3 regions of the Akkermansia sp. GGCC_0220 genome follow, and region 1 is predicted to be linked to each of the others. Evidence: riboswitches for the same ligand, from Rfam matches in the RefSeq annotation. Region 1 holds a riboswitch; each other region holds the start of a gene.

Region 1 (10,593 bases):
TGGCCGTGCTCACGGGCACCCCGGTGGAAACCGTGACGGGGCGCGGCTCCGGCGTCAAGGGGGAAGTCATCCGTAAAAAAATAGAGCTCATCGAACAGGGAATCGCCCTGAACAAGCCCGACCCCTCCGACGCCATCGACGTGCTGGCGAAGGTAGGAGGACCGGAAATAGGAGCCATGGCCGGGCTGATGCTGGGCGCGGCCTCCCTGCGCGTCCCCATCGTCATTGACGGCTTCATTGCCGGGGCGGCGGCAGCCATCGCCCAGGGCATCCGGCCGGAAGCGGCTCAGTACTTCATCGGCTCCCACAACTCCGCGGAACCGGGGCACAAGCTCATTATGGACCACATCGGCGTCACCATGTACATGGACCTGGGCCTCTGCCTGGGGGAAGGCACGGGGGCGGCGCTGTTCTTTCCGCTGCTGGATGCCGCCACGCGCGTGCTGTCTGAAATGAAAACCCTGCCGGAACTGGACATCACCGTTCCGCGCTAAATATTCCCTTTCCCTGCACCATGGCCGTCATTACCACCATCCGCTCCGCCTTCGGCTTCCTGACCCGGCTGCCCGTAGGCCCGTGGCCGCTGCAAAACGACCTGAACGGCATCTCCGCATGGCTCCCGCTGGTCGGCCTTGTCGTGGGGGGGCTGGCAGGCGGCCTGACCTGGGCGGCTACCCTGCTCTTCCCCCCGCTGGTCTGCGGCGTCATCGGCTGCGCCTGCTGGGTAGCCATCACGGGCGGCCTGCATCTGGACGGAGTGGCGGACTGCGGGGACGGACTGCCCGTGGAAGTGCCGAGGGAACGCAGGCTGGAAATCATGAAAGACTCCCGCCTGGGTACCTTCGGCGGCACGGCCCTGTTCTTCAACCTGGCCTTCAAGGGCGCCGCGCTGGCAGCATTGGCGGCCTTCGGTTCATGGGAGCTGCTGCTCACGGCGTGCGCGCTGGCCGGGCTGCTGGCGCGCAGCCAGATCTTCATCGCCATGCGCTTTCCGGGCGCGCGCCCCGGCGGCATGGGGGAAGCCTTCAAGCAGGGGACGCGCCCCGTCCACGCCCTGATAGCCGCCGCCGTCACCCTGGCTGCCTGCGCGCTGGCAGGGTGGCACGGGCTGTACGCCCTGCTCACGGCCCTGGCCGGTTCCACGGCCCTGCTCCTGTATGCCCGCCGCCGCCTGGGAGGCGTCACCGGGGACGTGTTCGGTTGCACCGTGGAATGCACGGAATGGCTCGTCCTGCTCACCTTCTGCACCTTATGAAAACTCCGCACAAATGCCGCGTCCCGGGCCTCAACATCGGCTGCACCTCCTTCATCATCCCGGACTACTACGTCCCCGCCATCAGGGAATGCGTCCATTACGCGGATGACATCGCCCTGCTCCTGCTGGAAGCCGGAGACCACGGGGAGGGACTCATTACCCCGGCGGAAATCCGGGAGCTGGCCGGAATCGCCGCGGACGCCGGGGTCAAGTGGAACGTCCACCTGCCCACGGACGGCGGCTTCGCCACGGAGGAATCAGGGCGCCGCTACACGGAAAACATCATCCGCGCCATTGACCTGACCCGGGAACTGGAGCCCCACACGTGGGTCATGCACGTGGTTACGGACCACATTCCCGGCCCGGACATGCGCCCCCATCTTACGGAGCGTGAAACGGAACGCATCCTCCGCAGCCTGGAGCAAATCACGCCCCATCTGCCCGCTCCGGAATGCCTGGCCCTGGAAAACCTGGAACGCCACCCGACCGACTACCTGGACAAGCTGGTCTCCGCCACGCCCCATTCCCGCTGCTTTGACATAGGCCATGTCTGGAAGGAAGGCCTGCGGCCGGAAGAACTGCTGCCGCTCTGGCTGCCGGACATACGCATGTGCCACCTGCACGGGCTGGAAAAACGGGACCACAAATCCCTGCACCACATGGCCGCCGCCACGCTGGACGCCATCCTCCACCCCATGTGGGACATCCGTTTCTCCCCCCTCATCACTCTGGAAGTCTTCAGCCTGGACGACTTTCTGAACTCCCACCAGGCCATGCTGGAATCCCATGAACGCTACATCTCCAAACACTGACGCCAATCCTGCACGCATGACGCTCGTCCTGGGCGGCATCAGAAGCGGCAAAAGCCAATACGCCGAACAGATAGCCGCCGGATTCGGGGAAAAAATCCTGTACGTCGCCACGGCGGAGGTGTGGCCCGGAGCCGGATCCATGGAATACCGCGTGCGCAAGCACCGGGAACGGCGCCCGGCAAGCTGGCTTACGCTGGAATGCCCCCGCCATGTGGCCGCCGCCGTCCGGGAATCCGGCCTGCTGGATCAGGTGGACGGCGTCATTCTGGAATGCGTCACCCTGCTCGCCTCCAATACCCTGTACGCCCAGAAGGACCCTACGGACTACGAGCCGTTCCAGGAAGCGCTGATTGAGGAAATAGAGGCCTTGAAGGAACTTATCCCCCAATCCCCCGTGCCCTGGGTTCTGGTCTCCTCTGAAACCGGCATGGGCATCAGCCAGGCGGACGCGGAAACGCGCCACTACTGCGACGGGCTTGGCATCGCCAACCAGCTTCTAGCCAAAAGCGCGGACGAAGTTTACTTCATGGTGGCAGGGCTTCCCCTGACCGTGAAAAAACGTTAGGACGTCCAGGGACGGTTCCCCTCCATGTAACTGGGCGAAGGCAAAAAAGATTTGAATTTCAACGGTCTGCGCATTTTCACATAAAGAAATGCGCCGGAGATTGACCGTTCCGTGCCCCTGTGGTATGTTGGCCGGGCCTTCATGATTTACGGGAGGCGCTTCCGGGAAGCCCGTGGTACGGGCAGGAAATAGATGGGGAATCCGGTGTGAATCCGGAGCGGTACCGCCACTGTATATTGCACGGCTTAAAAACCTGCAATGAGCCAGATCGCCAGCCCCGAAGTATTTTATGAACCGCCGGCGAGTATTCCGGCATTCAGACCATACACATGCATTCATCCAACACGCTCCGCTTGAACGGAGCAGACTATGATGGTCCGGCCTCCTTGAAGTCCGGAATGTTCAACACTCCTGAAAAAACACCGTGCCACGCCAGGCACCGGATGCAGGCTGTGGCTATGACCCTGGCCTGCCTCGGCATGCTGGGAACGGTCCATGCCCAGGATACTGCCAGGGAAGACCTGGCCGGCGCTTATGACGCCACTGTAGCCAGAACCGCCTCAGATGCGGCCCTGGGAACGGTCTCCGCCACATTCAACGTGACAGGCTCCAGCAACGTGCGCGGAATCTGGGGAAAATCAGGCACCCTCAGCATTGGCGCGATTGCCGGGGATGCCGTATTCAACGTCTCCTCCACGGCAAACAACGCCTTCGGCATTGACACCTCCTCCGGAGTCAATGTGGACATCGGCACCCTGGCAGGAACATTCAACATCTCCGCAGCCAGAACGAATGCCACCGGCATCCGGAGCTACGGGAAAATACTCTCCATCGGAACGATCACGGAAGACGCCCTCATCTCCATCACGGCCAATTTCTCCTCCAATGGCATTTACGCCTATCAGGGGCGCCTGGACATTGGAACGATGGCCGGCAAAATCTCCGTGGACCTGGGAACAGGAAACTATGCGAGGGGACTGTATGCCTACGGAAATACCATGGACTACCAGGGCCCGCGCTACAAGGACGTCAACATCGGCACCTTTTCCTCCACCGGCAGCATTTCCGCGGCGACGGCCGGCGGCTACGGAGCCAGAGGCATCCAGTCCAACTACGGGCAGGTGAACATTACCCGGCTGGACGGTCAAATCACCGCAGCCTCCGGCTCCAATGATGAAAGCGAGGACTTTTCCGCCATCGGCATTGAAGCCAGGGAAAACATCACGCTGGGCGACATGGGAGCAACGGGAAGCGTTACCGCCACGACCAACGGCATGGACGCCTACGGCCTCTTCGCCGGAGAAGAAGGGGGTTACCAGACCCATTCCAATATTACCATCGGCAATGTGGGCGGCTCCATCCGGGCGGAAGCCATGGCCGGAACGGCCGCCGGGGCACGTTCCACGGGCTCCCTGTCCGTGGGAAACATCAGCGGTTTCATCTCCGCCTCCTCCACGGGAGCTGCGGAAGCCTACGGGCTGCTGGCGGAATTCTCCCTGACCACCGGCACTATCAACGGAACCGTCAGAGCGGCAACTGCCGGCAGCACGGCGGCGGCCCTGATGGGAGGAGCCGGCATCACGACGACCATCGGTTCCACCGGCGTCATTGAAGCAACGGCGACGGGGGACGAAGCAACGGGGTATGCCCTGTACAGCGGGTCCAATACGGGTTCCGGCTTCTCCACGGAAAACACGGCGGACAACGTCACCGTCCACGCCGGAGCTTCCATCAGCGGCATCTGGGAACTGGGCGGCTCCGGAGCGGAAGGCTCCGTGGATACCATTACGCTGCTGTCCGGAACGGAAGCCGCTCCGGGACTGTTTGACTACACGGTGCGGACAACCGTCAACACCAGCAAGTCCGATACGGCCACTCACCATTCCTCCGTCACGCTCAACGTGGGCAGTGCGGACAACGAAGCGAACTGGACCATCTCCACGGAAAAAGCCGCCGGCCTGTTCAACCGGGTCAACGTGGGCCACGGCTCTGCCGTCACCTTGACCGGGAACTCCCAGATACTCCGTGACGGGGCCGTCGTCAACAACCAGGGCTCCATCTCCGGCAGCGGCACGCTCACCATTGCGGAAGGCATGACGCTGCTCAACGGGACCCTGGTGCAGAATGCGGCGGGAACGGCCCTGGAAGTGGGCTTTGACGGCCTGAACGTAAATCTGGACCTGGCGCAAAACGCCACGGTAGGCGCCACGGTGCTCAACGCCACGGATTCCGCCTGGGTCGTCACGCTGGACCAGATCAAGAACGGCATCACCGCCATGTACGGAGCCAGGGTGGACAACTTCCAACTGGAAAACTACCGCATGAGCTACCGCCTCCAGGGCCAGGTATTCCTGGGTGAAGGCGCCCCCATCGTCGTCAACCCCGGAGAAAGCATCCATGTGGGTGAAGGCTCCAAGGTCATCATCGGGGAAAACCTGCCTGAGCACGGCATCGTGCTGGAAGGCGGGGAGGCTGACTTGAGCCAGTCGGACGCCGTCATTTCCTCCGGAACCGTCAGCGGCGCTTCCGGACAACTGACGCTGGCGGGCAAGGATGAAAAGGAACAGACCCTGAACTGGGAACACTCCGGCACGGCAGGCTACAGCGCCTCCGCCGCCGACGGAGGCGCCTTCGCGAACCTCAACGTCACGGCACAGGATGTGAAGGTTGTCGCCAAGGGTTCCTATGCGGCGGAAAACGTCGTCATCAGCAACAACGCCACCCTCGTTCTGGACGGCAGGGACGCCAGTCTGGGCGTGGAAGGCGGGAGCATCCGCCTGGGTGAGGCATTCGCCCATCCGGCTAATCCGGGGCATCTGGTGCTGAACGGCTCCACCGTTCTATCCGGCGTGGAAACCAACAGCGGTTCCACCGTCTCCGGTTCCGGCGCCTTCAAGGGAGAGGTTACCTATTACGGCAGTGAAATCGTGATCGGCTCCGGCTCCTCCGCAGGCTACCACAACTATGAGGGCGGCCTGAACGCGTGGGGGGGAGTGCAGGAACTCACGTTCATCGTGAACGGAACGGCGGCGGCGGACGCCGCCCATACCGGAGCGGACACCTATTCCCAAATGAACGTCTCTTCCTCCTACCATGTGGATGGAGCGCACGTCAATGTGGTCATCGGGGACAACCTGCTTTTCAGCAAGGAACAAAGCTTCTCCCTGTCCCTGGTCAACCTGGACCCCGATACGGTCATTGATCCGGACGGATCCCTGTGGGACCTGACCAGCATCGACCCCACGCTGAAGGGCCGCACGGACCTGGTCACGGATACCGGCTTCACGGTTTCCGGCGACGGGCTGCACCTGATCTTCAGCGGCAAGGTCAACATCAACGCCGTGAAAGCCCTGCGCGGAGAAGAAGCCTCCCGCATCGCCAACACGCTGTGGTCCTCCGTCCGGGTGGTGGACAGCTTCGCCCATACGGCGGCTTCCCAACTGGATTTCCGCGGACCGGGCAGGCGCAACATCTGGTTCTCCGGGCTGGGGGACTTCATGAACGTTTCCTCCGCCACGGGAGCCTCCGGCTTTGACTACAAGGGCGGCGGTTATGCCGTAGGCCTGGACTACGCCTGGACGAAAAACTGGATATCCGGTGCGGCCTTCGGCCAGACCTTCGGTTCCTTCCACTCCACGGACAAGCAGTTCAAGGCGAACCAGGACGGCCTGATGCTGGCCCTTTACCAGCGTTACCACCGCGACCTGCTCCGTGGAAACAGCGTGGACATTGACGGCTACTTCACCTACGGCCGCATGGACAACGATGCGGACGGCACGCTGGGCGGCAGACCCGCCACCGCCTCCTGGAACGATGACGTGTACGGCTTCGGCCTGAAGGGAACCTGGAACATCCGCCTGAGCAGCACGGATGTGCTGAAACCCTTCGCAGGCATTGAATTCCTGCACGGCTCCCAGGGTTCCTTCGGGGAGCATTCCGGTTCCGGCACCGCCTGGTACCAGGACGGCTCCGTGCAGAACTGGAGCATCCCCGCCGGCGTCACCTGGCAGAAGCAGATCACCGTCGGCAGGGGCCAGTACCTGCTGCCGCAGGTGACGGTTGCCTACGCCGGAGACGTCTCCCGCCGCAACGCTTCCGTGAAAACGGACGCCTTCGGCACGCCCTTCCGGGTAGACGGCGTCCATCCGGGACGCCACGCCCTGATCGTCCATGCGGGGCTGAACTGGGTCATTTCCAGCGCCTGGAGCGCCGGAACCTTCTACCATCTGGAACAGAGGGAACACATGACCAACCAGAGCGTTAACGCCACCGTGCGCTATTCGTTCTAAACGTTCTTCCCATTCGGAAACATTCCGGAGGGAATCCACCGCGGATTCCCTCCGTTTTTTCGGCAGGCTTCCCACATTCCACAGGAAATTCTTGACTCCACAGCCCTCTTGCCGCTTAATTCTTCCACTTCACGTGCCGTCGTGGCGGAATGGTAGACGCGCTCGACTCAAAATCGAGTTCCAAAAGAGTGTGGGTTCGAGTCCCACCGGCGGTACCAATAAATAAACCCTGAAAGCATTAAGCTTTCAGGGTTTTCTTTTATCAGTTAACAGCTCTCGGCTAAGAAGCAGAAAACTGAATGCAATAATTTCCAGAAGAAACACTTGTGTGTTTATATAGATATAATTTTTGAAACTTTTTCCGGAACACTATATCTATAAATAAAATCATCAGTAATTACATACTTTATATTAAAAATTATTCTACTGTAATTTTCCAATATTCGCCCTCGCGATGTAATTTTACATGCAACAAATGAACTAGTCTTTCTGCTTCCCTGCAAAAATCTCCTACAATATCGTCATGGGATTCTCCTTGTTGAAGATGCCACCAATGGTATTCCATTTCCGGAATCAATCCAAATTCATCCACCCCTGTATAGTTTCCAAGTAAATCTGATAAATGCTGAAGCATGTCTTTTTCAGATTCTACTCCTCCTTTCAAACCACAGACAACATCTTGAAGACATCCAAGACAATAAAGCCTAACGGCATCCTTGCCTTTTGGAGGAATTATTCTGGCGGCTGAGGCAAATGCTCGGAGATCGTCCTTCAACTCAAAATAATTAATTGAAGGCTCTCCAAAATGCGAACTCAACAAAAGCAGGGCTTCGTCCATTTCTTCGCCCAGGGAATTATGTAAAGAATCAATTGCCCATTTCACATAATCATTTAAATCTTCCAAAAAGACTCCTTCAAAGGCCAGTACCTGCTTGCTTGTTGGCCGTGCAAGGAGAGCTTCAATCATGTTTTTTTCAATCTTTGCCATTAATTAATTCTTTTTATTATAAAGCCATAACTCCTCCTACAATAGCACCAATTGGGACAGTACCGATTTCCTCCGGTAATGCAATTTGGGGCCTCAATTGTCCACCAATGAGAGCAGCTAGCGCTCCTGCAAATGCACCTTCCCAAAATGCATCCCATCCACTGCCAACCGGTTCTTGCACAGGCCCAGGATCCGAAATTAGAACTTGAAATGGTCCAGGATCAGTAAGCAACGCCACTTCGTCTATCCATTCACGTACTACTTCCAATTCAGGATGTATCGTAATGAATTTATTATTAATTATTTTATAGAAATAATCTTAGTGCAGTTCACCGCATTTAACCTAGCTTTCAAAAATTCCGTACGATGATTATCCCATGATTCTTTTGTACCATACTTTCTCCAATAATCTGTAAAATCTCTTTCACGACGTGTTTTGGATGCCGTGAACCATTGGAAAAATCTTTTTATATTCTCTTGACAACACTCTCCAAAGGAACACGATTTGACAGTAGGATGTTTTCCATCAAATGGACCTCTTTCTATTAAACCAAGTAAATCAACAAGCTTGACCGGATTATTGAGAATCATTCTATAAACATTATTCCCTATCTTTTCAGCAATAGGATCTCTATTGATCCACCTGCCGTCAGCTGAATTGTAATGACGATAATTGTAATAGACGAGAGTAAGTTCCTCATCACAATATTCGCTACTCCACTGCATAGGTTGAATCACATCTCCTGTCCATGCCTTTTCCCTGGAGAGGAGCTTATGGACGGAAACAGACTATTCGCGGACAAGGGAAAATATCTCGGGAAAAAGTACGGAAAGTTCAGAGTGAGGAAGGAGATTCGCTCTTGGATGATCGGACAGGGATTGACGATAAACTCCGGAAAGTTTTCCGTAGTTGTTGTCCAGGAAGTATACCCGGCATCCGGCAAGCAGACCTGCAATGCAGATGTGCAGGCGGTCTGAAATGACGATGTCCAATTCCTTCAGAATAGAGAGAAGGCCCCCTATTAGAAAAGCCTGCTCGGCAGAACCGTCGCCCCAGCCATTCCAAAGATCGGAAATATCACGTCCCAGGATCAATTCCGCAGGCAGGGCGCTCTCCTTGCCCCGGCGCGGCAGAAAAGCCCCCTGCTGCCAGTAATTTTCGCGGAATGCGCAGAAAGAAGATTCCTGCACGGATTCCCGGATTTTTTCCAGGAGGGAAACCGCCCATGGTTCCGGACAAGCGGGAGTTCCCTTTTCTTCCAGGATAAAAGACGGCAAGGAATTAGGGCAGAAGTAAAGAGCCATGTCGTCCGCCGGGAGAAATTGCGCCCGCTCATTGAGCGAAAGGCAATAATCCAGGGAACGCTGTTCCCGGCAAAAGACCAGGTGCCTTTCATCAAAGGAACGAATAAGAGAATCTACCTGATAAAAGCTGTGCGGGAGGATAATGCACCGTTCCACTGAGCGGGCCGTCAGTTCCTCTTTCTGCTCATCCAGAGAACCGTAAAAGGACACGAACCTTCCGCCACCGCCATACACCACATGCCGATGAGGTTTTTCCTGCGCTGGCAGATGATGGCGACGGAAAAACTGCCGCGTGGCGATGTCAATAAGCAAATCTCCTATGTTGCCATGGTTGGCGCAATATTGAAATCCACCCAGTTTAATGAGAGCAGGAAGAATGGAAATGGATTCAGGCATGCGGTATGATTTCACAAAATTCGTTAAGAGTGCCCAGGCAATCCCTGGAAGAAACGTGTGGCACTTCCAGTCCCATCTTGCGCCAGACGCAGATCTGGTGGAGAAGCTCCTTTCCGGAGCCTTCGCAGATGTCATGGAACACGTTGACGAATAATCGTTTAATTGGAATATTCATAATTGTATAGGGAATTGCAATGAATAAGAAAAAGAGATGGTCCATGCTCCTGACGAATATGGCGAATCCGGACGTGCTGAATCTCTCGTTGTGCGGTTAAAAAATGAGCTGCATGCAGCGACGCCTGCTCCATTCGGAGCATCCATGCCTATTGGCGTAAAACGGAAAGCTCCCGCCTTTGGGCATCCCCCCTTGAACGAGAACGGATGGGCTGCCTGCTATTGACGGCTATCCGTAAAATGTTTGAAAAATGCCACCGCCCCCGCTTCCGGAATTGTAAATTCTGGATAATTTGCGTTGGTGAACAGTTTACGGGCTCCCCGGCCATTGACAGCTTCCACGGTCAGGGTAACCGCTTCCACTGTTTTGACCATGCCTTCGCTACCCTCCGTGGATGTGCCGGTCATGCACATATCCAGCCTCGCCCATGCCTGAACGGCCTTCCATTCGTCAGACAGGACGGTAAGGGCGGACACTACTTCGGAAAAAGCCTGCAACTGTTCCGGCGTCAGCTCCCGGTGCCTGTAGCGCTGATTCTGAACAAACCCCGCCATATCCGGGAAAACGGCAGTCAACGTGAATTCATCCCACTTGCCGGGTCGCGGGAAATAAAATTGTAATTCTTTCATGTTAAATTGTTTCTATTTTAAGATAGTCAGCCGGATTAATCCCTTGGATGACGCTTACCCTGAACATGGCCATCTCTGCGGAGCAAGTATCTATAATAGCGTAGTGGACGTCATTGCTGACGAGCCCCAGAGAAACTTCCCCCAGGTAATAAGCTTGTGGATTAAGATGACGGCGGTTG
Region 2 (10,593 bases), on a different contig from region 1:
GCCAATCTTGTCTCCGTATTTGGTGAGGTTTTCCGGAGAGCCCACCACGGTCAGCACGTCGTTTCGTTCCAGCGTGGTGTCCCCGGTGGGGACGAAGGTGAAGCCCAGGCGGGAGACGCGGGAGATGATGACGCCGTCCGTGCGCAGGGTTTTCAGTTCGCGGAGCTTGCGCCCGGCGTAGCTCTTGTTCGTCAGGATCAGCTTGCGGCGCTCCTTCTGGGAGTCCATGGGGTAGGGGTTTTCACATATTTCCCCCAGGAAGGCGATGTCGTGCGGCATGGTGTCGCTGTTGCCCACGATGAGGACTTCCGTTCCTTCCCGGAACGTGTCTTCCGGCGTCAGGGGCATGAGCCTGTCATTGCGCACCACGCGGGTGACCATGCAGTGCAGGCCGTCCAGCAGCTTGCAGTCCGCAATGTTCTGGCCGACCAGGTTGGGCTGCGTGACGCGGACAAGGCGGGAAATGATGCTGGCCTCCTGCCTGGAGTGCATGGCTTTGGCCTCCTTGTTCAGGTCAAAGTGCAGCAGGCGCGGCAGAAGCTGGACGAAGAGGACCACGCCCACCACGCCGAACGGGTAGGCAATGCCGTAGCCGATGCTGACGCCGCTGCCGGAGGCTCCCGGCAGGCTTTCCGTGGCTGCCGCCAGGGCCGGGGTGCTGGTGCACGCGCCGGCGAAGATGCCGGAGGAAATCCCCGCGGGAACATTGAACCAGATGCCGAAGAGGCAGGTGAAGAGGGCTGAAACGCCTACAATCACGGCGGACATGACCGCGAGCTTGCTTCCCTGCTTGGCGATGGCGGAGAAGAAGCGGTTGCCCGCGCTGAGGCCCACGCAGTACACAAAGAGCGCCAGGCCCAGCTGGCCCACGCCGTTGGGGATGGCCAGGCGGTAGTGGCCGGCGGCCAGCGCTACGAAGAGAACGCCGGAGAGGCCGAGGTTCAGGCCGTATATTTTAATGCTGCCGAGGGCGATGCCGAAGAAGATGATTCCAAAGAGAACCAGGGTGTTGTGATTGAGCAGGATGTCGAACATGGTCGGCTGGGTCAGACTTTGCCCGGAGCGAACTCGAAGTTGCGGAAGTGGACGGGGATGGAGGCCGGCTCCAGCCTGGTCCGGTCAAACAACCGGCTCGGCGCGGGGAGAGAGTTGAGTGTTTGTTTGGTCAGGTAGAAATTTTGCACGAAGTAGTTGCCCCCATACCCGCGCTTTGTCAAGTCGCGTATGATGTTGTTGACGTGATCTTCCGTCAATAAATCGGGATGGACGGTGGTTCTGACTTCAAAGGCGGTTTGGGAGGCGATCAGGTAGTCCAGAGTTGCGGAAAAGGAGGGGAAAAGGTCGGGCCTGCCGGTGACGGCGCCGTATTGTTCGGGGGGCGCCTTGTAGTCCAGGGCGATGTAGTCGCAAAGCCCCTCTTCCACCAGCGCTTTCACCACGCCGGGCCTCGTGCCGTTGGTGTCTATTTTAATCGCGAAGCCTAGCTGCCGTATCTCGCGGCAGATGGGGATAAGGTCGGGACACAGCGTGCACTCGCCGCCGGACAGGACTACCCCGTCCAGAAATCCCACCCGATCTCTGAGGAAATCAAGGTAGTCCGTCCGGTCTCCGGCAGGAGAGCCCGTTCCTCTGACCAGGGAGACGTTGTAACAGTACTGACAAAACAAGTTACAGCCTCTCAGCCAGAAGATGCAGGCCACCTTGTTTGGAAAATCCAGCAAGGTGAGCGGCGTGATGTCCGCTATGCCCCGGCCCGTTCCCATTGACTTCGCATATGTTATTGGGAAAATTACCGCGGCTGTTCCGTTTGGGCGGAGCAGGAGCAGGGACGGTCCGGTTCCACGAAGTGGACGCGGTCGTGGAATTCGCCCTGTTTGCCGGCGTTAAAGGTTTCCACAGGGCGGTGATAGCCCATGACGCGCGTATAAACGGTGCAGCGGGTACGGTCCTGTGCGTATTTGCTTAATATTTCCTGTTTGGTCATTGTCGTGTTGATGGCTGGGTTTTGAAACGTGGCGGTTGGTTGAAAAGGGTTATTCATGCCTGTGGAGGTGGAGCAGCTCCTCATCACAGAAAGGGCAGTACTGGTGCTCCCCGCGCAGGTAGCCGTGCTTCTCGCAGACGGAGAAGAGCGGGGTGACGGTCAGGTACGGCATGCGGAAGCGGGTCAGCACCTTGCGGACGATGTCCCGGCAGGCTTCCGGGGAGCTGATGGCTTCATTCATGTACATGTGGAAGACGGTTCCCCCCGTGTAGCAGCACTGGAGTCCGTCCTGAAGCTGGAGCGCCCGGAACAGGTCGCTCGTATGGTCCACGGGAAGCTGGGAGCTGTTCGTGTAGTAACGCTGCCCCACGGGTCCGGCCTGGAGGATGTCCGGATAGCGCTTCTGGTCCTCCCGGGCAAAGCGGTGGGTGGTGCCTTCCGCAGGGGTGGCTTCCAGGTTGTACAGGTTGCCCGTTTCCTCCTGGTACTCCTGCATGCGCAGGCGGATGAACTCCAGGATTTCCTCCGCAAAGGCCCTGCCTTCCCCGGAGGTGATGTCCATCGTATCATTGGAGAAGTTGCGCAGCAGCTCGTTCATGCCGTTGACCCCGATGGTGGAGAAATGGTTGCGGAAGGTGGGCAGGTAGCGCCTGGTGTAAGGGTACAGGCCGCGGTCATACATCTCCTGGACGAAGGCCCTTTTCTTTTCCAGGCATGATTTGGCCAGGTCCAGCAGTTCCCCCAGCCGGGCGAACAGGGCTTCCCGGTTCTGCTTGAACAGGTAGCCCAGCCGGGCCAGGTTGATGGTCACCACGCCGATGGAGCCGGTCATTTCCGCGGAGCCGAAGAGGCCGCCGCCGCGCTTGAGCAGCTCCCGCAGGTCCAGCTGGAGGCGGCAGCACATGGAGCGCACGGCGTCCGGCTTGTAGGCCCGTTCGTCCGGCACGCGTTCCCCGTTTTCATTCACGGTGTACTGGCTGCCGATGAAGTTCTGGAAGTAGGAGGAGCCGATCTTGGCGGCGTTTTCAAACAGGAGCGGCACGTTTTCCCCTTCCCAGTCAAAGTCTTCCGTGATGTTGACGGTGGGGATGGGGAAGGTGAAGGGCTGTCCCGTGCTGTCCCCTTCCGTGAGCACCTCGTAAAAGGCCTTGTTGATCAGGTTCATTTCCTTCTGGAAATGCTTGTAGGTCAGCTCTGTCAGCTTGTTCACGCCGCGTTCCCGCGCCAGGGAGAGCAGGCCCGGGTCCTCCACCCCTTCAAAGAGGTGCTCCCCGCCGCTGAAGGGGGCCTGGTCCCGCAGGTCCCGCGGCACGGTCCAGTCGATCGTGACGTTGGTGAAGGGGGACTGCCCCCAGCGGGAGGGCACGTTCAGGTTGTAGACGAAGCTGCGGATGTCCTTCTTGATGCGCGTGAAATCCGCCTGGTCCTTGAAGGCGTAAGGCGCCAGGAAGGTGTCAAAGGAGCTGAAGGCCTGGGCTCCGGCCCATTCGCTTTGCAGAATGCCCAGAAAGTTGGCCATCTGGCCCAGTGCTTCCCGGAAGTGGCGCGGAGGCCTGCTGTTCACGCGGCTGCGCACGCCGTTGAATCCTTCGTTGAGCAGGTTGCGGAGGCTCCACCCGGCGCAGTACCCGGTCAGGCAGTCCAGGTCATGAATGTGGTAGTCCCCTTCCCGGTGGGCGGCCCCCTCCCGTGCGGAATAAACCTGGTCCAGCCAGTAGTTGGCAATCACCTTTCCCGCCGTGTTATTGATGAGGCCGGCGTTGGAATACGTGGTGTTGGAGTTGGCGGCGATGCGCCAGTCGCTCTGGCCGATGTATTCCTCCACCGTCTGCTTGCAGTCCACGTACGTGTTGCCGGAATAGAGGCCCCCGAGCTGTTCGCGCTGCATTTTGTGCAGGAAGCGGTAGGTGATGAAGGTCTTGGCCGTGTCAAAGTATCCGCAGCGGAACAGGGCGCGTTCTATCATGTCCTGGATTTCTTCCACATGCGCGCAGTCCTGATGGCTCAGCTTGGCTTCCACTTCTTCGTAAATGGAACGGTTGTAGGCGGTGCCGGAGCTGTGGAACGCGTTCTTGACGGCTTCCTCAATTTTGTAGCCCTGGTATTGTTCCTTTTTTCCGGAACGCTTGATGATGCTTGTTGCCATGGTGGGTGTCTCGCTTGGAAGGGATGATGACCGCTCATCCGCGAGCCTGGGCAAAAGCCTGGAAAAATCATAGGCAGGGGCCGCCGCATGCGTGCATTTTTAACAAGGGGCACGATGAGGACCTGTGCGTATGTTCATCCTGTCCGCGGGATGGGATACGGGGGCATCAGGTCGTCTTCTGGCTTCCGGTGCGACATGTGATGGGGACTTCCCGACTGCTGGCAGTCAGTGTCCGGTCCATCGTCTACCGGTTACAGCGGCGCGTCCGCGACGGATTTTCACCGTCTTCCGTTACCTGCGCTGAAACGCAATGAACCACAGAAAGAGAACCCCCGCAAGGAAAATGTATAAATAATGTATTAAATATTTATAATGATACAATATGTTGTATATATGCTGCGGGGAATGGTTGATAACGCGGCATTCCCTTCCGTCATGGCACCATATGTGCCCTTGCCTCCCCTTTCCGGGAACCGGGGGAAAACGGGACAGGCCGAAAAGGGAAGATTCATTCCTCACGGAGAAATTTCAGCGCGGCTTTTTCCGTACCAGTCAAATGAATTTCTTTTCCTTTTCAAAAAACGGATGGCGTAAATCCTTCCTTCTGCTGGTTCTTCCCGCGCTTTCTGCGGGGAGCCCCGCTTCCGGCGCTCCCGCGGACTGGAATGAAAAGACCATCCGGGATAATCTCCGCCTGGTGGCGAAATGGCAGGCGGAGCATCCCAGAAAACGCTCGCCGCTGCACTGGACCTACGGCGCCTTTTATTCCGGCTTGGTGCAGTATGGCCTGGCCGTCCCGGAAGGGCCGGGATTGCCGCTGCTGAGGAAAACAGGAGGGGAACAGGAATGGAGAACCCTGAAACGGCATTACCATGCGGACGATCACGCCGTGGGCCACGCCTGGATGGAGATGGCGATGGAAGACGGAAATACCGCTGCGGCGGAGAAAATACGCGCCGTGCTGGACGGGGTGATGAACCGGCCCTCCTCCGCTTCCCTCCAGTTCGGGACTCCCGGCTGCCAGGACCGCTGGAGCTGGTCGGACGCCCTGTTCATGTCCCCTCCCGTGTTCGTGAAGCTGGCGGCCTATACCGGAGACCGCCGGTATCTGGAATTCATGGACAGGGAATACAAGCTCACCTGCGACTATCTTTTTGACCGGAAGGAAGGGCTGTTTTTCCGTGATTCCCGTTACTTCACCATTCCGGCGGCTAATGGGAAAAAGATGTTCTGGAGCCGGGGCAACGGCTGGGTGATTGCCGGACTGCCGCTTATTCTTCAGGACATGCCCGCGGACTGGCCTTCCCGCCCCTTTTATGAGGATCTGCTCAAGCGTATGGCGGCATCCCTGAAAAAATGCCAGTCGCCCGACGGTTCCTGGCACGCCAGCCTGCTGGACCCGGAAGAGCCCCCCTTGAAGGAGATGAGCGGCACCCTCTTTATCATGTACGGGATGCTGTGGGGGGTGAACCAGGGGTATCTGGATGCGGATGAATATCTTCCCGTCATCCGCAGGGCGTGGAAGGCCGCCTGTGATTCCGTCAACGCGGAAGGCGCGCTGGGCTGGGTGCAGCCCATTGCCGACAAGCCGGGCCATTATTCCGGGGAGGATACGGAAGCATACGGCGCGGGCGCCTACCTGATGGCCGGCACCGAACTGCGCAAATACGTCATTGGCCGGGACCATCCGCAGAGAAAGACTGTAACCGTCACGAACCCACTGGCCAAGTTCCGTCCTGCTGAAACCGTGTCGGTGCCCTGGACGTCCGGAACTTCCGGGAATGCCGCCGCCCTTCGCGTGTTTGACGTCCGCCACGGGCGCGTCATCCCGCACCAACTGGCGGATACGGATGGAGACGGAAGGACGGATACTCTTTTGTTCCAGAGCAATTTCCGGCCCGGAACGGCCCGTGATTTCTGGATTCTGAACGATTCCTCCCTGAAGGCGGCTCCTTCCGCGGACGTCTGTTTCAGCCGCCTGGTCCCGGAACGCCTGGATGATTTCGCGTGGGAGAACGATCTTACGGCGCACCGGATTTACGGTCCGGCCGTTGCCAGGCCGGCCCCTGAGGGGGAGGGCCTGGTTTCCAGCGGAACGGATGTATGGAGCAAGCGCGCGGGTGCTCCCGTCATCAATGAATTCTACAAGCGGGGGGATTACCACCGGGATCATGGCAGGGGACTGGACATGTACAACGTAGGACCGGGACGGGGCTGCGGCGGCGTTGCCGTGTTCAGGGATGGGAAACCGCATGCATCCGGAAACTGGGCCAGCGCGCGGGCATTGTACAACGGTCCGGTCCAGACCGCTTTTGAGGTAGTTTATGCGCCGTGGGACGTGGGCGGCGGCGTACGCGTGGCGGAAACGCGGAGGGTGGCTCTGGACGCAGGAAGCCGTTTTTCCAAAGTCCGCAGCACCTTGACTATCCGGGGGGCGGAAACGGTGAAGGCCGGCGTGGGAATGGAGACCGGAAAGGGCAGGAATGATTATGAAACGGTCACGAAGGACCGGGAGGACGGCGGCTTGATGACGGCATGGAGCAGGCCCCGGAAGAATGACGGATGCCTGGGAACCGCCGTGATAGTTCCCTGGGATCCGGAAGGCGGGGCAGTGGACTCGGAAGGCTGTACCTACTGGATCAGGGAGGCGGCGAACGGAAAGCCCTTTGAGTGGTACATGGGGGCGGTTTGGGACAAGGCTTCTCCGTTCAAATCCTCTGCCGCCTGGGAGGAGGAGGCGCGCCGCGTCCGGGAGTGCGTCAGGCATCCCCTGCGAGTCCGGGTACGGTAGAGTTCGTCCTATCCTGCCGTTTCCCGCAGAGGATGACGGCAGCTTCCATCTTTTTTACGGAAGCGGCTGCGGCGGTGCGGGAGCGGCCAGCCATTCCGCCAGCACCTCCGGCTGGATGGGGGCCGGGGTTTCCCGGACGTCCGGAGAAGACAGGTTCAGTCCGTTCCTGACGATTTCCGAGCGGATGGAGGCCAGGGAAAGAAGGGTGTGGAAAATGTGGTCGTGGGAGACGGCTTTCAGGCGGTTGGCCTTCAGCGCGCGCACCATGTCCGGATAGCGTGAGGCGAAGGCGTCCGAATACCACACGAACATGGCGGGACGGTAAACAGGCGGCAGAACATGCCCCTGGAACATTTTTCCTTCCTCGCCCAGCGCCACGCCATGGTCGGAGCAGTAAAAATAAATGGCCGGCCTGTCCTTCAACAGTGCAATCATGCGGTGGACGGAGGCGTCCAGGTCCACGATGGAATTGTCATACGCATTGACGGTTTCTTCCAGACGGGCCTTGGGGTCGTCCATGTTGCAGGACGCCGGGGTAAAGCGTTCCGCCTGTGCGGGGTAGCTGAACGCCATGTGGCTGCCGTTGTTGTAAATGACGTAAAGCTGTTTTTCCCGGCCGTGCCGTTTCAGGGATTCCTCCATGACCAGGGAGGTGCGTTCCTGCATCATTCCGGGCGTTTCGTGCATGGGCGGCGTCTGCTTCCGTTCCCGGCAGTTCCGGGTCAGGATGCCCAGGGAATAGTCATGGATGGAGTCTCCGCACAGGTCCATGATCCGGACGGTGCGGAAACCGTGCTTGTTGAACAGGTCAATGAAGGAGGAATGGGCGGGACGGCGGCGGGACAGTTCCGCATCCGTAAACATGCCGATGGCGGAAATCCTGGTCACGATGCCGAAGGAGGTGGCGTGGGGGAAGGAAACGACGTTGGGTTCCCGGGAAAGCAGGGGCGTCGTGTTCCGGTGGTAGCCGTTGAGGGAAAGGTGGTCCGCGCGCACGCTCTCGCCCATGTGGAAGACCACGGCCAGGTCGTCCGGAGCGTCGCATCCGGAGAGGGGTTCCGCGCAGGACGGCAGGTTCCGGAGTTCATTGAAACGGCTTGCGTCCTGGGTGACGTATTCGTCCGCCAGCTTGTACGCCATCACGAAGTCCACGAGGGGCCAGCCCTTGGCCTTGTCAGAGGTGTAGTAAAGGTAAAGGGGTTCCGAGCTGTAGGAGGTGGCCGGAATGCCCAGCAGCAGAAAGATTCCGTACAGGCTCCAGATGCACGCCAGCGCGCCCCACGTGGCCTTCTGGCGCAGGGAACGGCGGCTCCAGTAAATGGCCAGGTAAATGAAGGCCGCCAGCAGCAGGGCTCCAGTGGCGGAGGCGGCGGTGCAGAAGGCGCAGGCTTCCCGGAAGTTGGTCTCCGCCATGCTGGAAAGGACGGAGAGGTTCAGTGTCAGCCCGTACCGCATCTGCATCATGTACAGGCCCGCGTTGAACAGGATGATGGCCGGAAGGATGACGTAGGCGGTAAAGCGGTATTTCAGGCAGAGAAGGATGGTGCCGCAGAGCAGGGAGGCGGAACAGGCGATGCCCATGCAGCTCATCAGCACGCTCTGGCCGTCATTGAGCACATAAGGATTGACCACCAGAGCCGCCGCGAGTCCGGCTGCCCACAGGCAGCGCATGCGGCGCGGAAAGAACGCGGCGCGAAGAGCCTGGAAGACGGCGGAAAGAGCGCCTGGCCGGTCCGCGTACCGTTCTGCGGAACGGGTGGATGCATGGGGAGGGGTCATCGCAAAGAAAGGATAAAGTATTCTTCCTGCTTGAAGGGGTGAGCCATTGTAAGGGTTTCACGGTGATGCTCAAGCAGAATGTGGCGGAACGCCTTTTCATGGAAGGGCCCGGGCAGGAAAAGGGAACCGCCGTTGCCGATAGCATCCGCCGTTTTTTGCGCTTGGGGCTTGGTATGGATGGCGGCGCAGGCAACTGGCGGTGGGGGCATCCCGTCCGGAATGCGGCGTGGACGGAAAGAGGGGACTTTCCGGTTGTAGTTGACAGGCCCTGTTTTGGGAGGGTATAGGGAAGCTTATGGAAAATCAGCCCGTTGTGCTGCAATGTCCCCAAGCTGTGAAAGGAGCCGCCTGTATTTGTGTCGTGGGGGCCGTGTCATTGCCCTGGGTCGCAGCGGCTTCCGGCCTGGGGCTTGTTCCCGGAACCGTGCTGGGCGCAGCCGGGATTTTGCTGGGGGTGGCTTCCGTTGCCTGCGCCGTTGTCGCCTTGTGCAGAAAATCCGTCGCATTCGGCATCATCATGATTTTAATCGGGATGCTCGCCTGCGCCGTAGCCGGAACGGAATGCATGTATTTAATGTTTTAAATGAACAAGTCCATCAATCCGGGCATTCAAAAAAGGTCCGGGGCCGGATGCACGTGGGAGGAGAGGACCAGGGCCACCCGGACAGTCGGAAGTGGAGAAAAGTCTTGAAGTCCGGAAAAGGGCCGGAACACGGTTCTGGAACGGCGCTTGCGGAATGACCGGAAGGGAAAAGCCGGCGATGCTTCTTCTCTGGCCGCTTCCCCAGATGGCAGCGGTTTCCGGCCTGTAAAAACCCGCCCGGAATGTTCCGGGCGGGTTTTGTGTGCCATGGATGGCCTCCGGTGCTCAGACGGAGTTTACCCGATGACGAGGAATTTTTCAGCCTTGGTGCCGCAGAGGGGGCAGGCGTCCACGCCTTCCAGAGATTTGAAGGTGTCCCCGCACACCAGGCATACCCAGTATTGCCTGGGCAGGGCGCTGGTGTCTCCGTTTTCCAGGGCCTTGAGGGCGGCGGCATAAAAATCGGCGTGTTCCTTTTCCGCTTCCGTGGCCCACGTGAAGGAGCGGACGGCGGCCTTCTGGCCTTCCTCTTCCGCCACGGCGATGAATTCCGGATACATGCTTTCGAATTCGTGGGTTTCCCCGGCGATGGCGGCTTTCAGGTTTTCCGCGGTGGTTCCTACATGAATCTGGATATCGATGGGGTCCATCGTTGCGCCCAGCTTTTCCAGAACCTTGTTGTGGTTGGCGGCGTGGACGGATTCCGCCTTGGAGGCGGCTTCAAACAATTTCTGAATGAGGGGCTGCCCTTCCTGGGCGGCTTTGGCGGCATAGGCTGCGTAAGTGGCGGAGGCGGTGCTTTCGCCCGTAATGGCGGCTTTCAGGTTTTCTATGGTTTTAGTCATCGGCAATGAATTTATAATAATTCTAAAAAGATGCAACTGAAAAAATCCTCCAAGGGAAGAAAAAACGCAAATTCCCCTTTCTGCGGCATCACGGGGAGCCGTTACACAATGATTCATTGACGCATGCATGGCGAGCCTGTACAACGGAAACGTTATGAAGAGCATTGTAACAATTAGTTCGGCATGTGCCCTGGCATTTGCAGGTATGGCTTCCGCCCAGGATGCCCCGGCTCCGGCACCCGCCCCGGCCGCTGAAACCCCTGCCGCGCCCACCGCGCCGGCCGCTGAAGTTTCCAAGGAAGCGAAGGAAGCCGCTGACCAGATGCTGGCTTTGATGAAGGAAATGTCCGCCACGCTCAGCACGGTGAAGGACAAGGCCACCGCAGACGCGGCTGCTGAAAAGATGGCGAAGATCAATGAAAAGGGCGAAGCCCTTTCCAAGAGCGCCCAGAAGGTCCAGGCTGA
Region 3 (10,593 bases), on a different contig from region 1:
CCTCCCGTGAAAATGCGGTCGGGCTTGGGCAACGCGTCCAGGGCCTCCGGCGCTTCTCCCTGCATGCAGGCGTAATTCACGCAGCCCAGGCGCCGGCAATTCCGGCGCATCAGTTCCAGGCGGCCAGCCTGCCGTTCCAGCCCGTACACGGAAAGTCCGGGGCGCAGGGCGGCGGCTTCCAGGCCGATGGAGCCGCTCCCGGCTCCCACGTCCCACAGCACCCCCCAGGCCGGAAGGCGCAGCTTGGACAGGATGACCGCCCTCACTTCCTCCGCCGTAATCAGGTTATTCTCCTTTTCATAAAAATCCGCGGGCAGTCCCAGCGGCAGGACGGGCGCGGCTCCGGGGCGGTTGTCCGGCAGCAGCAGGAGCATGGAAGTAGGGGAGCATTCCTCCCGGGCCAGCTCCGCCAGGGTTCCTTGCAGAATGCGCTCGTCAGCCATTCCCAGGCATTGGGCCGCCACGGCGGAACGCCCCGCCGCTGACGGATGGAACTCCATGGCCGCCGCGGCCAGGCGGCAGGCGGTGAAGGGATGGCCACCGTAGATGACGGCGAGCGGCTGGGCCAGAATTTCCCCCCACGGAATATATTCCGTGCTGTGCGCGCTGAAGCAGCGTGCGCGGTCCCACGCCATGCCCAGGCGGTGGAACAGGGCCTGGAAGGACGTGGGGGCGGGGACGAATTCCAGCCGGTCTCCGTCACAAGCCAGGGATTGGAGCGTGCCGCCCATGCCGTGGAACAGGGCGTCTCCGGAGGACAGCACCACCACGTTGTTGCCGTGCCGTGCTTCTTCCAGGGCTTCCCGCGCCTGTTCCCGCGCGTTTTTGCCGATGGGGATGCGCCGGGCGTCGGAAGGGGGACAGGCTTCCAGCAGGGCGGAGGAGGCGTAAATGCTCTGTGCCTCTGCCAGTTTGCCAAGCAGGGCCGGGGACGGTTGAAGCGGACCTGTGCCGCAGGAAAAAACAGTCAGGGGTGGCATGGAGGTATGTCGAGAAGGAGGTTGCCGGAAAAGCCGGAAATCAGGAAACGGACGGGAAGGCCGGGCACGTGGCGCTGGAACTGGCGCTGCGCTTCCGCGGCGAGGTCGCGGTAAATGGAAAGGTGGGCCTCTTCCGGCGTCAGGGCGAGCGCCTGGCGGACGGAAGAACAGGCCAGGATGCCCCGGCGCGCTTCCCCGGAAAGCGGCGCATGGCGTTCCGCCGTGCGGAGAAAGAGCGGCATGTCCTGGGCCACCTTGTGGGCGTGGGTGTTGGCAAATCCGGCGGCGTACTTGCAGAGCTTGCCCGGCATGCAGGCCACTACGGCTTCCGTCATGCCCTGTTCACCTGCGCTCTGAAGGCTTTCCGCAATGAAATCCCCAATGCAGATGAAGGAAATGGAGGGGTATTCCGGCAGAAGGGTCTTCGCCAGCGCGGCGGTGCGCCCCCCGGTGCAGAACACGGCCTTCCTGAAGCCGGAAAGCCGGGTAGAGCGCACGCAGATGCGGATGGTGGCGATGTAGGCTTCATGGCTGTACGGGCGAACGATGCCGCTGGTGCCCAGAATGGAGATGCCCCCCACCACGCCAAGCAGGGGATTGAGCGTTTTCCCGGCGAGCTTTTCCCCGTCCCGCACGGAGATTTCCGCCAGCCAGCACCCTTCCCGCATGCCGGCGCGTGCCAGGTTGTCTGCAATCATGCGCCGCGGTCCGTGGTTGATGGCCCATTTGTGCTGCTCGCAGTCCAGGCCCGGCAGCGTGCACAGGCCTATGCCTCCGCCGGAGCGCAGGATGAGGAGGGCCCGGCCAATGGGCAGGAGATAATCTTCCCGGGCGGCCTGCTCCGGCACGGCTGCGCTTACGCGCGCTTCCAGCACGGCTCCATGGGTGCAGTCCGGGTCGTCCCCTCCGTCCTTGACGATGCGGGCGAACCCCGGCGCGCAGTCTGCCAGCGGAAGCGTTCTCGCCTCCCCGTCCGGGAAAAGCAGGGGAAGCGGTCCGTTGATTTCTTCCCCGTTCAGCGTTTTCCATGCGGCCGTGATGGCGGCGGCGGCATTGGCTCCTGTGGAAAATCCTTTCCGGAGCGGCTGGCGGAGGGGGGCGGACATGGATGGGGGACGGCTTTTTGGAATGCGGAAAACTTAGGAGGCGGGCAGGTTTTCCAGAATGGCGTGCAGGGTGGTCACGGCCAGGGCGCTCCCGCCGCGCCGCCCGTCCAGGACAATCTGCGGGACGGGGCACGTCCCGGCCAGCAGCTTGGATTCCACGACGTTGACGAAGCCCACCGGCATGCCTACGATCAGGGCGGGCCTGATGCCTTCCTCCAGCGCGTACCGGGCGATGCGGGCCAGGGAAAGGGGAGCGTTCCCGATGAGGACGATGGCTCCGTCCAGGATGGGGCGCGCTTTTTCCGCGGCGCAGATGGCGCGCGTCCTGCCTGTGGATTTGGCCTGTTCCGCAATGTCGGCATCGGAAATATGGCAGTGGATGTCCTCCCGGGCGTAGCCGGGATGGGCGCGCCTCAGCCGTTCCACGGAAAGTCCGGCGCGGATCATGTTGGAATCGCAAAAGATGGGGCAGTGCCTGCGGAGCGCCTCCAGGGCGGAGGGAATGGGATCATGGCGGAACGCCAGCCCCTCGCCGATGGAAAGGTCCGCCGTGGTGTGGATGAGCCGCCGCATGACCTTCCATTCGGCAGGCGGCAGCTCTTCCCAGCCGTGGAACTCCCGTTCAATGGCGGCAAAGCTCTCCGCCTCAATGGCGGCGGGGGGCATGTCCCAGCGGATGTTAAATTCAGAGGTCATGAGAAGTCAGTGGGTATAGTGGATGAAAAGTCCCGTCAGGGCAATAAGAAGGATGGCCCCGATCATGCGGGAAAGCTGCATGACCACCACGATGGTCAGGGCGTCCCGCGTGGGGAAGATGCCCATGGCGGAGGGAAGGTTGCGCCGCAGGGCGCGGATGGGGTTGCCGATGGCGCTGGCTACCAGCATGGCCAGCAGAATCTGGGAGGAGGTGACCATGCCGTGGCTGCGGAGGTTGGCGGCCACCCCTGCGGCCTGGACCAGGCCGCCCATCTGCGCGGCCACGATGCTCATGAGCTCCGCGGGAAAAATGCGGTTCACCCAGTCCGGCACATGTTCCTCCCACCAGGAAAACAGGCCGTTTTTCATCAGCCATTCCACGCCGATCATCAGGGGAACCGTCAGGCAGAGCATCCGGAAAACAAGCGCCAGCACCCGCAGGCACGTCTGGCGCAGGGATTTGCGCCATTCCGGGGAGGCGTGCCCCGCGGCGGCCACGGCGCCGGCATTCCCGGAATCCGGCACGGCGGCGGGGCTCTTCCTGCGGTGGAGGAACAGCACGGCCGCTATGAACAGGAAGCCGAAGCCCATCTGCCACCCGAAGTAGCAGATGGCGGGCAGCCCCACCGCGCCGATGACCGGATACGCCACCCGCAGGGAGTGGGAGACGTAGGAAAGGTAGCTGTTCACCATGCCGCCCGCAATCAGGTTGGAATGAGTAATTTTGCCTTCCGCATGGCTGCTCACCAGCATGCCGTTGGCGGCGGCATTGGAATAAAGCGCCGTGGGGATGGACAGGCTGATGATTTCCGGCAGGTGGGCCCAGCGGGCCAGTCCGCCGAACAGCTTGCCCAGGGCAAGATGCCAGCGGAAGATTTCAGCAATGCCGCCGATGAAGGCCGCCACGGCCACCAGGCCGATCAGGCTGCCAATCTGGGGAAGGCGCGCCAGAATTTTTCCCGCGCCTGTCTCCGGAACCTGGGTGTTCCGGGAATGATGGCTCTTTTTGGGCGGCGGGGCAGGGCTGGAAGCGGCGGCTTCCGTCTTTTCCCCTCCCGCCTGCGTTTCCCGGGTGGATTCCCCGGCAGGCTTCATGGCTGTGCGGGCTTTTCCCGAGCCCCCCGCGCCCATGCCGGCGGGCATGTGGACCACCATGACTCCGGAGGCTGCCAGGGCCAGCGCCAGCCAGAGCCAGCGGAGGGGCCGGCGCCAGGGATAGGTGCGGGAGTGCCTGGTGCCGTTCATGCCTTCTTGACGAACATCAGGGAAAGGTATTCTTCCGGCCTGGCGTCAATGACGTCGATGTCGTCCGTAATAAACTCGTCGGGCATGCCGAGCCTTTCCCCGTAAATGACGCGGATGTCCTTTTCCCGCCGGATGCGCTCCATCAGGCGCGCGCGGCTGCGGTAGGTCTTCATGAGAACGGTGGTGGTTCCGGGCGGGAACTCCAGGGAATCCGCCATCTCCGGCTTGAAGGCGGGAATGACCCGGAGCCGTTCCCCGTTTTCCACCAGTATTTGGCGGCTGCGGGCCGCCAGGGTGCAGAAGGAGGTGACGCCCGGCACCACTTCCGCGTGCAGGCCGGGATTCCGGCTGAGCAGGAGGCTCAGAATATAGCCGAAGGTGCTGTAGGTCATGGCGTCCCCCAGCGTGGCAAAGGCGCAGTCCAGGCCGCGGGAAAGAACTCCCTCAATAATGGCCGTATTCTTTTCAATCTGCTCCTGCCTGGTTCTCGCGTCGCGGGACATGCTGAAAACCAGCTTGCGGAACTCCGCCTTCACGCCGCCCACGGAACGCACCACCGCTTCGGAAATGCTGAAATCGCTGTTGGGTCCGGTCACCGTAAACACCACGTCCACGGAGCGGAAGACGTTGACGGCCTTGAGCGTGAGGTATTCCGGATTTCCGGGGCCGATGCCCACCCCGTAGAACTTTCCAGGGCTGGCCATGTCAATGCGCTTGTTTGGGGGTCATGAGGTCGTCCTCCGTGGTCCGGGCATGGCGGGAGAAAACGGCGCGGATGCCCGGGTTTTCCCCCAGCCCACGCAGGTGGGTCTTGACGGTGAAGCCCTCCTTCCTGAGCATGGAAGCCCAGGAATCCTCCTCATCCCCGCCCAGGTCGTTCTTGGCGTGGTCTCCGGCCACCAGCATGAAGGGGGCCAGCCAGACGGTCTTGGCGCCGGACTTTTTAAGCTGTTCCAGAATGGGGGCCACCCCCCGCGTTCCTTCCACGGTGGCGAAAAACGCCAGGCTGTCGCGGTCGTTCAGCTCGCGGGCGAAGTCGGAAAGCACCATGTCGCAGCGTCCTTCCTGCTGGCCGTGCCCCATGAGCAGGATGGCTTCATCCTTCTTCCGTTCCGCGGGGAAATGCTCCAGAAGGGCCGTGATGGCCTCGTTCCTGTCCCGTTCGCTTTCCAGCAGGGGGCGGCCGATAAACACGTGGTCAAAGCTGTCCGGATGGCGCGCCAGGAAACTGACGATCTGCCTCTCCATCCGGGAAAACTCCTCGCCGGGGGCGATGTGGAGGGACTGGACGCGCAATGTGCGTATGCCTTTGCGGGCCATCTGTTCCAGATTTTCCTCCACGGAGGGAACGGGGGTTCCGCGTCCGGCAAGCTTCCTGCGGATAATGCTTGAAGTGTAGCTCCACTTCAGGCGGTCCGGGGCATAATGGGCCAGCATGTCCTTCTCCAGCTCCTTGTAGGAGACGGTAGCGTCCTGGTGGCTGGTCCCGAAGGCCACGAGAAGAAGCCCTTCCTGCCGTGACGGCGCCGCCTGTTCCGCCGGGGCGGGGGACGCTTCCTCCCTGCATGGGGCGGCGGAAAGCACGGGCAGGGAAAACAGGGTGAGTCCTGCAAGAAAAACGGAGGAAAGGGGCAGGAATGCCCCCGGAAGGTAAGAGGATGCTTCAATCATGCGTTGATGAGGTATGGTGAACCGAAGCAAGGATATTCGGACTCCGGGTCTCCAACCTCCCCCTCGCCTTCACCCTCCGGAATGGGAGGACTGGCTGACCGGAACGCTGGCGGAAAAGCGTTCCTTGAGGGTTTGTAACCCGATACCGCAGCGCGACTGTTTCCGGTTCTCACGGAATTCCCCGTTGCTTCGGCGTGTTTAATGGCGTTTTTAGCCGTCACTGTCAATGTTTATTAGAACGCCGCCGAATTTCCGGAGGCTGGGAAAAAATGTGCGTGGACGGGTAAAAACCGCCTTTTGGCCGTTCCTGCGCCTGCTTTTGGAAAAAATGCAGGGTTCCGGATGCGGAAGCGGTGGAAGACGGGGCATTCCGGGGTGCAGAAATCCCGGCGGAAAAGAGAGGGAGGAAGCGCCCCATTCCCTACCGTGCCGGGGCTTTCCAATCCGGTGGGCCGCAGGCCGGAGTTTGCTGCTTGCAGAAGGCGGGGCAGGTATGAGAACATGGAACATGGCTTCTTCCCCGGATGTTGTAGAATATATCTGTTTCCAGCTCCGGCATGCCGGGGACATTTCCTTCAAAAAAATGTTTGGGGAATACGGCCTGTACTGTGACCGGAAATATTTCGGCCTGGTATGTGACAACCAATTATTTGTCAAAATCACGGAGCCGGGCCTGAAGCTGCTTCCGCAGCAGGAGCAGGGCAGTGCCTATCCCGGCGCCAGGCCGCATTTCCTGATGACGGAACTGGATGATGACCGGGCTCTCTCCTCCTTTGTCCGGGCAACCTGTTCCGTTCTCTCCGCTCCGGATGTCTTATCCGGGAAGAAGAAAAAAGCTTCCGGAGAAAAAAGAAACAGGCGTCCGTAAACGCCTGTTTGTTCCGGATGAAATGCCGTTCGGCTGAAAGGCTTATTTATCTTCCGGAGCCTCTGGCACAGCCAGGGAAGAAAGGCTCTTTTTCAGATTGCCCGCAACGGTCTGCGTGGCTTCATTATCGGACTCCGCGAATTTGTCCACGGCCTGCGCCAGGGACTTAAGGTCGGATTCCGAAACCTTGCGGCCTTTCGCCTTCCGCTGTTCCAGGCCGGAAATCTTCTTGTAGAGGTCGGCCAGCTTCGGCAGGTCCTTGTTCGCCTTCAGAGCCGCCAGCGGTTCGTCAAACTCCTTGACGGAGGGGACCGCCGTCTTGAGGCGCGTGATGGCCGTCACCGCTTCCAGCGGGTTGGACTGGATCTGGGCCTGCACCATGTCCTTGGCGTCTCCCAGCCATTCGTCAAAAGCGGCGCAGACGGCCTGGGCCTCCTCGTCGTCCGTTTTCTTCCGCAGGGGCGTGATCTTGGACTCGATGTTGCTGCCGTTGGAAACGACTGTCTTGGCCAGGGACTTGTACTTGTCCAGCTCCACGCCTTCCAGGATGGGAAGGCCGCGTTCCACCTTCATCACCTCCTTTTTCACCAGGTCGTAAAGCTGGGTGGGATGCCCCTTGGCCACCACCTTTCCGTTGGCCCCGATCAGCACCGCATGCGGCAGGCCGCCCGGGCAGGAGGCCGCCGGAATATCCAGCCCCTGGTAAACGGGGAAGGTAATCTTCTTTTCCTCCAGGAACTGCTTCACTCTGGGGGTCAGCCCCTGGCGGTGGCTGCCAACCACGGTGAAGCCCTTGGACTGGAATTTGTCCTGTAATTCCTGCAAATGCGGCATGCTGGCGATGCAGGGAGGGCAGTTGATGCCCCAGTATTCAAAAAACACCACCTTCCCCTTCAGGTCGGAAGCCTTGATTCTCGGCCCGTGGAGGTGGCTGCCTTCGTCAAAGGATGGGTAGGTGACTTTGGCGCCGTTCCCGTTGTCCGCCGCGTGGAGGAAAGCCGGGGCCGTCATGGCGGCAATGGAGCCGGACAGAATGAGGGCAGTAAAGGTTTTCATAGGATGGATGATGCAGAATCCCGCATTGAGTGTCAAGAAGGAAGCTCGCGCCCCGCGCTGCCTTCTCCGGTTGTTTCCTCGGCTGTCCCGCCTGTTCTGTTTCGACGGGCTGCGCACTTCCGGTCCGGGGAAGCCCGGCGGCCCGTTCCCGTGGGAAAAACGCTTCAGGCAATATCCAGCCCCATGATGTAATCCGTCATGTAATAGCCGTGGCCGATGTGGAAATCCCCGCGTTCCAGTTCCCGCATCCCCATGCGCCGGTAAAACTCCACCGCCCGGGTATTGTAGCGGTTCACGTTCAGGCGCATCAGGCACGGTTCCGGGTGGATGCTCCTGATGTAGCTGACGGCCTGGCGGAACAGGTAGCTGCCGATGTGCAGCCCCTGGAAGCCGGGCAGAACATAAATTTTCTGCAAGTGGAAGACGCCGGGGCCTTCCGGCTGGACGGACAGGTAGCCGCAGTCCTCCCCCTGGTGGGAGGCGATGAAATACACGTGCCCTTCCTCCATCTGCTTCTCCAGATTGGCGGGGGAATACATCCAGTCCATCATGAAATCCATCTGCTCCTGGGAAAGGAGGTCCCGGTAAGTGGCCGGAAAAGCCTGGAGGGCCAGTTCATGAATCAGCATGATGTCGTCCTTGGCGGCTTGGCGGAGTGTTGGCATGGCGGGAATATTACACGGAAAAGCCCCGGATGAAAAGGGCCTCTTCCACGTTCCCGGCGGAATTTTCCGTCCATGGCCCACTTTCCCCTCCCTATTCCGCCGGGGACGCCGTATGCTGGATGACACAGGCTTTTTTGACGGAAACCGGGGGGAAATCCTGTCTGTATTGTGAACCCTGCATGCATGCCAAATCATGAGAGAACCCATTCCCATACAACAATGGCTCCCCGCGGGGCCGCTGAGGGACATGGGTGAAAAATACGTGAGCGGCCTTCCGGACGTGGCGCAGAACCCCATCGGCCCGGAATCCCTCATGCACCAGTCCGACCACTCCTGGACGGAATACCTGGTGGCCTACTCCCTGCTGTATCCGTGGGTGGTGATCGCGCTGGGCCTCCTGGGCGGGCTGGCCCTGGGGGCCTACTACCTTTTTTGCCGCCGCCGGGAATACGACCACCGCATTTTCTGCTCCAAATGCGGCACCATGATGTACCCGTGCGGCCTGCACTGCCCCAAGTGCGGCACGCCCAATCCCAAACCCCGCGCCCTGAACTGGATTGGTTATTCCAGGCTGCGCACCGTGATTCCGTCCACCGGATGGAAAAGGCATGAGGAAGTCCTCCGCAGCTACCGGCGGTGCTTCTACTGCGGCCAGCCGCTCCATGAGCCTACGCTGAACCAGCGCTGCCCCGCCTGCGGAAAGGCGGTGCTCCAGGGGGAACAATCCGTGGACCAGTATGATGCGTATGTTGGCCGCCGCAGGGGCTGGACCTTTGCGGCCGTGGTCGTGCTGGGCATCATTCCCATCCTGGGGCCGCTGCTGGCCTCCTCCCTGTACAAGAGGACGCTCATCAACCCGTATTCCCTGTACATGACCGTATTCAGGGAAAGCTTCCTGATGGTGGTGCTCTTCCTGTGCCGCCACCTGTTCCGCCTGCTGCCGTTCATCGGAATCATCGGCATGCCCGTCCTCTGCGTGACGGAATACCACCTGTACCGGCGCATGTTCCTGTGGAAGACGGAGAAATATGACTTCGGCGAGAAGTAGGGGGGGCCTCCGGGCGGGAGCTTCTTCCCGGGGCGGCCTTTCCGGTGCATCCACGGGAAATGATGGGCTGCGGGATTGACTTGGAATCCGGGCCACGTACCTTTCCCCCATGCAGATGCGTTATGTCCTCTTGCCCTTCCTGGGAGCCCTTTGCCTGGCCCTGGCCGCCTGTTCCGTCACATACGGCAACAAATCCGTGGCGTCCCCGGAAGTATACGGCAGGCTGGCGCCGGGAAAATCCTCCAAGGCGGACGTTTACGACGCGCTGGGCCAGCCCTCCGACGTGGTGACCATGAAAAACGGCGTCTTGTGGACCTACCGCTACCGCAAGGCTAAAAACGACTTCCTGGGCAATATTCCCCTCTTTGGCGTCGGCCTGATTGCCGGAGGGAAAAACGGGGACGTTTATACGGTGCTGGCCCTGTTTGACCGGCGGGGCGTGCTGGCCTCCCGCACGGCGGCGCGGCAGAAGCTGTACACCTCCAATCTGGCCTCCCTGAAACGTTCCCTGGACGTCATGATGGAGGGCGAATCGTCACACCGGCGGGTGGAAACGGAGATGAAAAAAATAGGCAGGCCCTTTGATCCGTCTGCGGCCAAGGATGCGGACCTGCTGGAAAAGTCTCTTGATTAACGGCCTGCGGGCTTTCTCTTTCTTATTGTATCAAGTATGACAAGGAATCGTTTTTTTCTAATGGACTAAACTTACTGCATACAGTAAGTAGGCGGCGTTCCCCGAAGGGATACGGCAGGGATTCTTCCTGAATTCCTCCGCTCCCGGTGGAGCAAACCCTATAGAAAAAATAGAATGAAAATGAAAAGAAAACTCGCATTGGTTCTGGCGAAGGCTTTCTCCGGAAAGTCCGTGCCGGAAAAGAAACGGGAAAAAGAGGCCAGGGCCTCCAGGAAACTGGAAGCATGGCTGAAGGCTTCCAGAATGCGGTCCTTCTAGGAAAGGCCTGCTGACGGAAAAGGCGGATTCGGGCGCTGGCCGCCCGGTTCGCGGGGAGGGACGGGGAGAAAAAAATTGAGTCTCCTTTTTTTCATCGTACCATAAAACGATGAAGCGCGTGAATGGGACGATGGGGACGGCTGGGTCCTTTGGGACGGAGAGGGAAGGGAGGACAGATGGATGACGGGCGTTTACTGCCTAAGTGAGGCGGCTACAGACGGCTTCTTTCATTCCGCAAGGCCCAAATCATTTACGATTTGACGGTAGCTTTCTGCAGACGCTACTTGAGTCGTGATGCGCGTACTA

The links. A riboswitch is a leader RNA that binds a small molecule or an ion and turns the genes downstream of it on or off. The one in region 1 is predicted to bind cobalamin.
Region 2: linked by a shared signal. The riboswitch ahead of HJW02_RS09660 (ribonucleoside triphosphate reductase) and the one ahead of HJW02_RS00365 (autotransporter outer membrane beta-barrel domain-containing protein) in region 1 are both predicted to bind cobalamin.
Region 3: linked by a shared signal. The riboswitch ahead of HJW02_RS10795 (sirohydrochlorin cobaltochelatase) and the one ahead of HJW02_RS00365 (autotransporter outer membrane beta-barrel domain-containing protein) in region 1 are both predicted to bind cobalamin.

The regions. Positions count from the first base shown of each region.
Region 1 covers NZ_JABFCI010000001.1:87,076-97,668, forward strand. Annotated here, with positions in the region: gene cobT (nicotinate-nucleotide--dimethylbenzimidazole phosphoribosyltransferase) at 1-494, shown strand, start outside; gene cobS (adenosylcobinamide-GDP ribazoletransferase) at 515-1,255, shown strand; gene cbiR (cobamide remodeling phosphodiesterase CbiR) at 1,252-2,067, shown strand; gene HJW02_RS00360 (bifunctional adenosylcobinamide kinase/adenosylcobinamide-phosphate guanylyltransferase) at 2,042-2,632, shown strand; cobalamin riboswitch at 2,789-2,927, shown strand; gene HJW02_RS00365 (autotransporter outer membrane beta-barrel domain-containing protein) at 3,031-6,921, shown strand; tRNA gene HJW02_RS00370 (tRNA-Leu) at 7,057-7,139, shown strand; gene HJW02_RS00375 (hypothetical protein) at 7,340-7,909, opposite strand; gene HJW02_RS00380 (hypothetical protein) at 7,926-8,177, opposite strand; gene HJW02_RS00385 (RHS repeat-associated core domain-containing protein) at 8,210-8,647, opposite strand; gene HJW02_RS00390 (polysaccharide pyruvyl transferase family protein) at 8,699-9,610, opposite strand; gene HJW02_RS00395 (hypothetical protein) at 9,603-9,785, opposite strand; gene HJW02_RS00400 (hypothetical protein) at 10,004-10,414, opposite strand; gene HJW02_RS00405 (hypothetical protein) at 10,416-10,593, opposite strand, start outside.
Region 2 covers NZ_JABFCI010000013.1:23,156-33,748, forward strand. Annotated here, with positions in the region: gene HJW02_RS09645 (aspartate:alanine exchanger family transporter) at 1-1,035, opposite strand, end outside; gene HJW02_RS09650 (anaerobic ribonucleoside-triphosphate reductase activating protein) at 1,047-1,763, opposite strand; gene nrdD (anaerobic ribonucleoside-triphosphate reductase) at 1,790-1,984, opposite strand; gene HJW02_RS09660 (ribonucleoside triphosphate reductase) at 2,034-4,130, opposite strand; cobalamin riboswitch at 4,282-4,479, opposite strand; gene HJW02_RS09665 (glycoside hydrolase family 88 protein) at 4,687-6,921, shown strand; gene HJW02_RS09670 (phosphoethanolamine transferase) at 6,976-8,700, opposite strand; gene HJW02_RS09675 (hypothetical protein) at 9,071-9,283, shown strand; gene HJW02_RS09680 (rubrerythrin family protein) at 9,580-10,128, opposite strand; gene HJW02_RS09685 (hypothetical protein) at 10,334-10,593, shown strand, end outside.
Region 3 covers NZ_JABFCI010000016.1:18,685-29,277, forward strand. Annotated here, with positions in the region: gene cbiT (precorrin-6Y C5,15-methyltransferase (decarboxylating) subunit CbiT) at 1-980, opposite strand, end outside; gene cbiD (cobalt-precorrin-5B (C(1))-methyltransferase CbiD) at 968-2,086, opposite strand; gene HJW02_RS10780 (precorrin-8X methylmutase) at 2,120-2,782, opposite strand; gene HJW02_RS10785 (hypothetical protein) at 2,789-4,027, opposite strand; gene cobI (precorrin-2 C(20)-methyltransferase) at 4,024-4,731, opposite strand; gene HJW02_RS10795 (sirohydrochlorin cobaltochelatase) at 4,733-5,698, opposite strand; cobalamin riboswitch at 5,708-5,913, opposite strand; gene HJW02_RS10800 (TfoX/Sxy family protein) at 6,192-6,566, shown strand; gene HJW02_RS10805 (redoxin family protein) at 6,609-7,622, opposite strand; gene HJW02_RS10810 (N-acetyltransferase) at 7,787-8,287, opposite strand; gene HJW02_RS10815 (hypothetical protein) at 8,481-9,335, shown strand; gene HJW02_RS10820 (hypothetical protein) at 9,445-9,969, shown strand; partial or broken gene HJW02_RS14050 (four helix bundle protein) at 10,530-10,593, shown strand, end outside.